2 regions of the Agarivorans sp. genome follow, and region 2 is predicted to be linked to the other one. Evidence: predicted binding sites of a transcription regulator. Region 2 holds the regulator's gene; the other holds the start of a gene.
The links. The regulator MetJ, encoded in region 2, represses methionine synthesis genes. The targets are predictions, from matches to a motif close to TAGACGTCTAGACGTCTA.

Region 1: a site for MetJ is predicted at 1,919-1,936, ahead of metE (5-methyltetrahydropteroyltriglutamate--homocysteine S-methyltransferase). Genes of this name have one in related genera too.

What each region holds. Positions count from the first base shown of each region.
Region 1 covers NZ_JBNKPP010000159.1:1,200-5,629, forward strand. The annotation lists gene metE (5-methyltetrahydropteroyltriglutamate--homocysteine S-methyltransferase) at 1-1,904, opposite strand, end outside; gene ACQY6Q_RS09725 (LysR substrate-binding domain-containing protein) at 2,160-3,071, shown strand; gene ACQY6Q_RS09730 (GGDEF domain-containing protein) at 3,173-4,195, shown strand; gene ACQY6Q_RS09735 (hypothetical protein) at 4,206-4,430, opposite strand, start outside.
Region 2 covers NZ_JBNKPP010000296.1:5,709-10,138, reverse strand. The annotation lists gene ACQY6Q_RS17650 (ABC transporter permease) at 1-394, opposite strand, end outside; gene ACQY6Q_RS17645 (ABC transporter substrate-binding protein) at 410-1,366, opposite strand; gene metJ (met regulon transcriptional regulator MetJ) at 1,729-2,028, opposite strand; gene metB (cystathionine gamma-synthase) at 2,182-3,339, shown strand; gene metL (bifunctional aspartate kinase/homoserine dehydrogenase II) at 3,369-4,430, shown strand, end outside.

The sequences.
Region 1 (4,430 bases), on a different contig from region 2:
TGGATCTGAGTAGTGGGTTCAGCGCTGGAGGCTGCCAACTGAAATGCAGCCACAGCCCAGTCTAAATAGGCCTGCCACTGACTACGTTTTAGGGGCATACCTTCACGAATCGCTGGTTCGTCGATTTGAATAATTTGAATCCCTGCCTGCTGCAAGTCATTCACCTCATCACGCAAGGCTAGGGCAATTTGTTCAGCAATCTGCTGACGGCTGATGTCCTCACGCGGGAAGCTCCAACTCAGTATGGTTACTGGCCCCGTCAACATGCCCTTCACCGGCTTAGCACTTAAAGACTGGGCATATTCGGCCCACTCAAGGGTTAGCGCTTGGCTGCGACTAATATCATCAACAATGATGGCGGGTTTAACACAGCGAGAACCGTAACTTTGTACCCAACCAAAACGACTAACGATGAAGCCATCAAGCTGTTCGGCAAAGTATTCCACCATGTCGTTACGCTCGGCTTCGCCGTGTACCAAGACATCTAAACCCAAACGCTCCTGACACTCTATCGCCTGTTTAATATGCTCGGCTAAGGCGGCCTTATAATCGGCTTCACTCAAGAGCCCAGCCTTGTATTCTCGACGTTGACGACGAATCTCTTGGGTTTGCGGGAAAGAGCCAATGGTAGTGGTAGGTAATAACGGCAATGCCAACTGTTGTTGCTGTATCGCTTGGCGCTCGGCAAAGCTAAGGCTGCGTTGACGCGGTATTGAGGCGGCTTGCGCCTGCTCTTCCTGAGTTAGCGGTCTAGCCTCGCGACTTAAGGCCGCGCTGTATTGGCGGGCTACCCGCAGCGCTTGTTTATCACCATTAATCGCCTCAGCCAGCAGCTGTAATTCGGTGAGTTTTTGCTCGGCAAAGGCAAGTCGGTACTCTGCATCACCTAGGTTACTTTCGGCCGCTAAATCTAAGGGACAATGTAATAACGAACAGGAGCTAGCCAACCATAGGCGCTCACCCAATTGCGCCTTTAATGCGCTATAAGCCTCGATAAGCGCAGGTAGATTAGCCCGCCAAACATTACGTCCGTTAATCACTCCCGCAGACAATACCCAGTGCTCAGGTAACCAGCTAAGTACCGCATCCAATTGCTCCGGCGCGGCACTTAAATCAAGGTGTAAACCATCCACGGCTAAGGCTTTAATCACCGAGGTATTATCCAAAACATCAGAGAAATAACTGGTTAAAAGAATTTTACAATCGCTGAGCGCTTGCTTATAAGCTTCCAGCAAAGCGCCTTTCCAAGCGAGATCGATTTCCAAACCAAGGATAGGCTCATCCACTTGAACCCACTCGATACCGCGTTCAGCCAAGGCCTGATAAATTTCTGCGTAAACCGGCAGTAGCTGCTTAAGTAACGACAAACGGTCAAAATCCTTGGCCGCGCCCAATTCGTTTTTACCCAAGTACAAATAAGACACCGGCCCTAAAATCACCGGCTTGACCTTGTGCCCGAGAGCCTGCGCCTCATCGACTTCTTCTAACAACTGGCGCCATTGCAGGCTGAACTGCGTTTGTTCTGAAAACTCCGGCACAATGTAGTGGTAATTGGTATTAAACCATTTGCTCATATCGGAAGCAGCATTGCAGCAACCACTGCCTTGCTGACCACGAGCGATGGCAAACATGCTGTCTAAACTCAGCTCTGCCGATTGATGGCGTCGAGGCAGGTTGCCCAGCATCATTGAGGTAGTCAGTACTTGGTCGTACCAAGCAAAGTCGCCTACCGTGACCCAAGCCTGACCCGCTTTTTGCTGTAGTTGCCAATTTTCTTCACGCAACTGCTTGCCTAGTGCAAATAATTCAGCTTGAGGGAGCTCGCCTCGCCAATAGGCTTCCAAAGCAAATTTTAACTGGCGCTGCTTACCAATTCGTGGGTAACCCAATACATGTGTGGTCATCATCTCTTATCCTTTAGCCGTCTAGATGTTTAAAAGGCCATATTGAGCAAGACATGCCACAAACACAATTGATAAAAAAACAAGTGAACTTGAAATTGACTCAAGTAGCTGACCAAGCCGCCGTGTTATTCGGCAGAGAAATTATAAAAAAATGAAATATTTTCACTTTAAAACAAGTCGTCCAGCCCCTCACTGTACAAGCGAGGGGGAGCCACTTAATCTGGGCAGAGACCGTTACCAAGAGAAGGAGAAGCAATGTTAGAACTAAAGCACCTGCGCTGTATTCAAGCCATTGCCACTAGTTCCTCCTTAAAAAGTGCCGCCGAAAAACTGTTTATTACCGACTCGGCGCTGTCTCATCAACTCAAAGATTTAGAGCAACGCATCGGCGAGTCATTGGTGATCAGAAAACAACAACCGCCTCGTCTCACTGCGAGTGGTCAAACCCTACTACAACTCGCGCAACAGGTATTGCCGCTCATCAAACATACCGAGCAACAGTTAAACAGTCCGCAGCAACGACTTAACTTAGCCCTTGATTGCCATGCTTGCTTTCAGTGGCTAGTACCCAGCTTGCGACAATTTCAGCAACAATGGCCCAGTGTGAATAGTCATTTTTGCCATGACCGGGATTACCAAGGTCTGCCCTTGCTGTTGGCTGGCGAGGCCGACTTGCTACTGAGTTCAGAATTTATTCCACAAGCCCAGCTTTGTTATCAAGCGCTATTTGAATATGAAATGGTACTCATTGCTTCGCCGCAGCACCCATTTAGCCCCAACCAGCCAATCCGAGCCGCCGATCTGCAGCAACACACCCTCATTAGCTATCCGGTGGCCAAGCAGCGGCTAGATGTTTATAACTACTTACTCAAGCCGCAGGCGCTAGAGCCAGCACAATGGAAATACGCCGACAATCCAGCCACCTTAGTGCAAATGGTCGCCGCCAACATGGGCGTCGCCGCCATGCCTTATTGGGCCGTAGAAAACTACCTACAACAACAACTGATTCAACAACACTCCTTCGAGCCAGCCATTTGGCGTCCTATGTATGCGGTATACCGTAACGATGCCGACAACCCACAACTATTAGAACGTTTTGTACAATTGATTAAGCAGTATGCCTTAAGCCACCTAGCAGGCTGTAGAAAACTCCCTACAGAGCCGTAAACAAGCTAACTTAAAGTTGACTGAATAGCTTAAATCATCTTATTTTTAAATACATAGCAATCAGTTAATTGCATTTTAGTAACCCCACTAAGGTTGGCAACATGGTAACAGGATGGTCTCCTGTCGAATATGCAGAACGGAAAATGAGTCTGGTGATGCACCTAGCAGGCTTTATCCCTAGCGCGTACTTCACCATCTTTCATTTGCTGTTTGGCATAAGCTGGTTTGGCTTGATTGTTTTACCCTGTACCTTGGCTGTTTTAACCTCATTATTTCTGCTGTTTAACCAACCCGAGTCTCAGCGCTATAAAACCGCCGATGTGTGGTTTTTATTATTAGCTATTCCCCCGGTGTTAGTCGCGCTTACCCAACCACAAATGCATGGCCAATACTTTGTTCCGGCATTAATTTTGGCTTGTTTTATTCACCTGCCGCTTTATGTCGCCGAGCGCTTAGTGTTTGCAGTAAGCCTTGTTGCTATCATCTTGGGTATGCAGCACCTTGGTTTACATCAAGGTTTGCGCTTTACTCTTGGCGTGATTGCCTCCCATATTTTTGCTTGGGGGCTAGCCAGAGTATTGGTAAAACAAAACATTGAATTGAAAGAGCTGGCCTTTATGGACTCGCTAACCCGTTGTTACAACCGGCGAGCCTTGTTTGACGAACTTCAAAAGGCCAAGCAGCAATATAAGCGTAGTGAGATTCACTGTAGCCTGATCATGTTAGATTTGGATCACTTCAAGCAAATCAACGATCAACATGGCCATCCACTTGGTGACCAAATTTTGCTGTGGTTTAGCCGCTTTCTGCAACAGCATACCCGAGTTAACGATCGGGTATTTCGTTATGGCGGAGAAGAATTTATTATTTTACTACACGACGCAGACTTCGATATGGCCTATCAAACCAGCGAAAAACTGTTAACGGAATTAATCAATCAACCCGCTCCCAAAGAATTAAAGGTGAGTTTTTCAGCGGGCATTGCCAGTTTTAATGGCAAGGAAAGTATCGATGATTGGCTAGAACGTGCCGACCAAGCCTTGTATCAGGCTAAACAAGCAGGCCGCCAACAAACTTGGGCCAAGCAAATCACCACAGTTAAACAAAACCACGCTAACAGTTAATCCGTTAAGCTTAGCTAACTGGCATACTGGCTTGTTCAGTTCGCCATAAGCGCTTACCACAGGCCAGGCAAGCGCATTCGCGACGATAATCCATTACACTCTCCAAGCCATATTCCCAGGTTTGTTCGCTATGACAATATTTACAGTTAAGTGGCTGCTCGGCGGGCTGCGAGCTGGCTTGGCGATACTCTTCTAGGGTGGGCAGTCGCAACCAAAGCTGCTCATGTCCTTCACG
Region 2 (4,430 bases):
ACATATTGGGAATGCCTAAGCTTTCAAACGGCGTGAGCACGGTGGGTTCCATAATCAATGCGACATTGGGTTTGCCCATTACCCTTAGGTTAATGGTATACAAGGCCGTCATAGTTAAGATACTGGCCAGCAAATGCAGAATATTAAAGCGCAGGTTTAACCAAGCGGTGACTAAACCGGCGCAGGCGGCAGCTAATGCGCCTGCGAGGGTGGCTAAATAGGCATTTACACCTAGTACAATTAAGGTGGCAGTAACGGCTGCCCCTAAGGTAAAGCTGCCATCTACGGTGAGGTCGGGAAAATCTAATACGCGAAAGGTAAGATAAACCCCAATGGCGACCAAGCCATAGATAAAGCCGATTTCTAGGGTACCTAGAAAAGCAAAAGTAGACATGAACTCGCCTTATTACTAGTAAATTTTATTGGCGCGCTGTTGCACACTTTGCGGAATGGTCACACCCATGCGCTGGGCCATTTTAGTGTTAATGAATAAGTTGGTACCTTCGGCCATTTTTACGTCGATATCACCCGGTTTTTCGCCCTTTAATACGCGTAATACCAATTCACCAGTTTGACGACCTAAGTCGGCATAGTCGTAACCCACGGCGGCTACTGCGCCACGTTCAACCGAGGCTGTATCGGCGGCAAATACCGGGATTTGAGCATCAATACCCACTTTAACTACCGATTCAAAAGCACTAATAATGGTGTTGTCGGTCGAGCAGTATATGGCATCCGCTTTACCCACTAGTTGTTTCGCGGCAATCATTACATCGGATGATTTAGGTGCAGCTGATTCTATCACTTCGATGCCCATTTCTTTGGCAGCGGCTTTCATTGCTTCAACAATGGCAACGGAGTTAGCTTCGCCGGGATTAAACGGAATGCCAATGCGTTGTAGATTGGGGAGAAATTCTTTCATTAATGCGAGGTGTTGTTTCACATTCACCATGTCACTCAAGCCGGTCACATTAGCGCCGGGCTGAGTTAAGCTGGGTACTACTTTTGCGCCCACTGGGTCGGTTACTACCGAGAACACCACTGGAATATCTTGGCTGGCACTGACTGCTGCTTGAGCAGACGGTGTGGCAATGGCCACTATCACATCGGGTTGTTCGCCGACTAGCTTACGGGCAATTTGCGCGGCAATGGCGGGTTGGCCTTGTGCACTTTCGTAGCTGAATTTCATTTTATCGCCGTCGTAGCCATGCTCTTCTAAGTAGCTTTTAATACCATCACGCACCGCATCTAGGGCGGGGTGCTCTACAATGGCAGTAGATGCTACATAAACCGGCTCGGCATGCAGTGAACCGACCGCTAGACTAGCGCTTAATAATATGGTTTTTAACACAGCATGTAGTTTCATAAATAGGTCCCTTTATTATCTTTTTCTATGGTGTTTGCGTTGCGGCTTAGTTTACTTCACTGGCTTAGCACTGGAAACTATTAGGATCAGAAAGCGAGTGTTTTACTCTTGGTTTTTGTGAGTAAACGCTAAGCCTTATTCGATTATGACATTAACAATCAGTTAGATCTGTTGTAAATGAGCCGGTGTGGGGGCTTTAGTTTGCAATGAGGGTTGAGGCTGAGCTTAGTTCTGCAGCGAGTATTTGTTGTTCTACGCAGCTAGGTTTGTTGTGTTGGGGCGCGCTAGAGCGGACAAAAACAGCAGCATCAAGCGGCTTTCACTGGTATGAAGTAAAAGCCGTGCTGTTAGCAGTGGAGTGGTTAATCTTGTTTATCTTGCTCTGTTAGCAGTGCTTTTTCTAAAGCCGGATCGGGTTTGTCTTTTTGTAAGTCGCTATCGTCAGGAAGGGGCTGTCCGGTATAAGCATGTAAGAAAGCCTCACAAAGCAACTCACTGTTGGTGGCGTGGCGCAGATTATTGATTTGTCTGCGGGTACGCTCATCAGTCAGTATCTTTAATACCTTTAATGGAATAGATACCGTGATTTTTTTTACTTGTTCGCTTTTTTTTCCGTGTTCAGCATAAGGGCTGATCCACTCACCGTTCCAATCTGTCGACATATTTGCAATACACACCAAACTAAAGAAACCCTATTGTAACGGGGGAAATGTCACTTAGCAATCCAACAGCAAAGACATTTAGACGTCTAGAAGTGTTGACGTCCTTTTTGCTGATGGTAAAGTGACAGGATATTTTGAGGGAGTAAATCAGCCATGTCTTTAAAAGATCTTCAGGCAGCGACCATTGCCGTGCGCAGTGGCATAGAAAGTGACAGCCAACATGGGGCTATAGTGCCGCCTATTTATTTGTCGAGCAATTATAGTTTTGTCGACTTTAATCAAAAGCGGCAATTTGACTATAGCCGCTCAGGCAACCCTACTCGTCAATTGTTAGCCCAAGCGATTGCTGATCTGGAACATGGTGCAGGCGCGGTGATAACCAATACCGGTATGTCGGCGGTTAATTTGGTCACCGCGTTGCTTGAGCCTGGAGATTTGTTGGTGGCGCCTCACGATTGTTACGGCGGTAGCTATCGCTTGTTTGATAGTTTAGCCAAGAAAAATGCCTTTGAGGTGGCCTTTGTCGATCAAAATGATGAGCAAGCGCTAAGTGCGCTATTGGCCAAGAAACCCAAACTAGTGTGGTTAGAAACGCCAAGTAACCCTTTGCTAAGGATTGTTGATATTCAAGCTGTCGCGGCTCAGGCGCATGCCGTTGGCGCTTTGTTGGTGGTAGACAATACCTTTTTATCTCCTGCCTTACAAAACCCGATTTTGCTGGGAGCCGATATAGTGGTTCATTCGGCGACCAAATATATCAACGGCCATTCCGATGTGGTAGCGGGCATGGTGGTAGCCGTCGATGCAGATCTTGCTGAACACTTAGCGTGGTGGGCGAATTGTTTGGGCTTAACCGGTTCGGCCTTTGATTCTTATCTTACGCTGCGTGGCCTGCGAACCCTGAAAGCACGCATGAATGTGCACCAACAAAATGCCCAAGCCTTAGTCGCTTGTTTACAACAGCAACCTTTAGTTAGCGCAATTTATTATCCTGGCTTGGCAGAGCACCCCGGTCATGCCTTAGCGAAAGCTCAGCAAACAGGTTTTGGTGCTATGTTTAGTTTCGAGCTGAATGTCGATGAAAGCCAAATGGCGACCTTTCTTAAACAGTTAAAGTTGTTTTCTTTGGCGGAATCGTTAGGTGGCGTTGAGACTTTAATTGCTCACCCTGCCACTATGACCCATGCAGCGATGTCGGCTGAGGCCTTGGCGGAAGCGGGGATTTCTCAGCACTTATTACGGGTTTCTGTGGGCTTGGAAGATGCCCAAGATTTAGTCAATGATTTACAGCAGGCCTTCGCTAAATTGTAGTCTAGCCAGCATAGATAGAGAGGTTAACCATGTCGGTAACTAGACATGTACATAAATTTGGTGGCAGTAGCTTGGCCGATGCCGATTGTTTTAAACGAGTAGCGGCAATTGTTCAGGAACATAGCCAGAAACAAAATCTGATTGTGGTTTCTGCTGCCGGCAAAACCACTAATCGCTTACTGAGCATCATTGAGTTGGCTAAGCAAGCAGATAACGCGGCGGCAGATGCTTTAGCCGCGCTGATCGATTTTCAAAGCAAGCTGGTGACTGATTTGCTTAGCGAGGCTCCGGCTCAGCTTATATTAGGCGAACTGGATAATGAGCATCGCCAAATCGCCGCCATTTTAGAAGGCGAGTTGGATGTATTTAGCGGCAATGAAGTACTTTCTTTTGGTGAGCGCTGGTCTGCACGTTTATTGGCTGCTTTACTTTGCGAACGAGACTGCCAAGCAGATTGGTTAGATTCGCGACAGTTTTTTAAGGCTGAATATGCCACTCAACCACAAGTGGATGCCGGGCAAAGCGCTCCTTTATTGGCTAAGTGTTTAGCCAATAAAGCCGCTTGCCGTTTAGTGGTCACCGGATTTATATGTAGCGATAGTCAGCAACGCACCGTGACTTTGGGGCGCAACGGCAGTGACTATTCGGCCACCGAGTTAGCCGCTCTGGCTGATGCGGTCTCTACCACCATTTGGAGCGATGTGGCGGGCATTTATAGTGCCGACCCGCGTTTGGTTAAAGACGCATTTTTATTAGAAAACCTCGCCTTAAATGAAGCCTACGAGTTGTCACGTATCGGCAGCTCAGTATTACACGCTCGCACCTTAGAGCCTCTTGCTCGCTCGCGACAAAAGGTGAATTTGCGCTGTAGCTACGCCCCTGCCGCGGGACAAACCTTGATCCACCGTAAGGCGGCCAAGACTAATGGCGCCAAAATAGTCAGTTCGGTGGATGACATTGTGCTGTTGGAACTGAGTTTTCAGCAAGATTTTCTGAATAATGCTAATGCCTTGTTGGCACGCTTAGCCGAACATCAGATGGCGCCAATTACTCGCCATAAACACGCAGAAAGCGCTGCCTTACGCATGGCT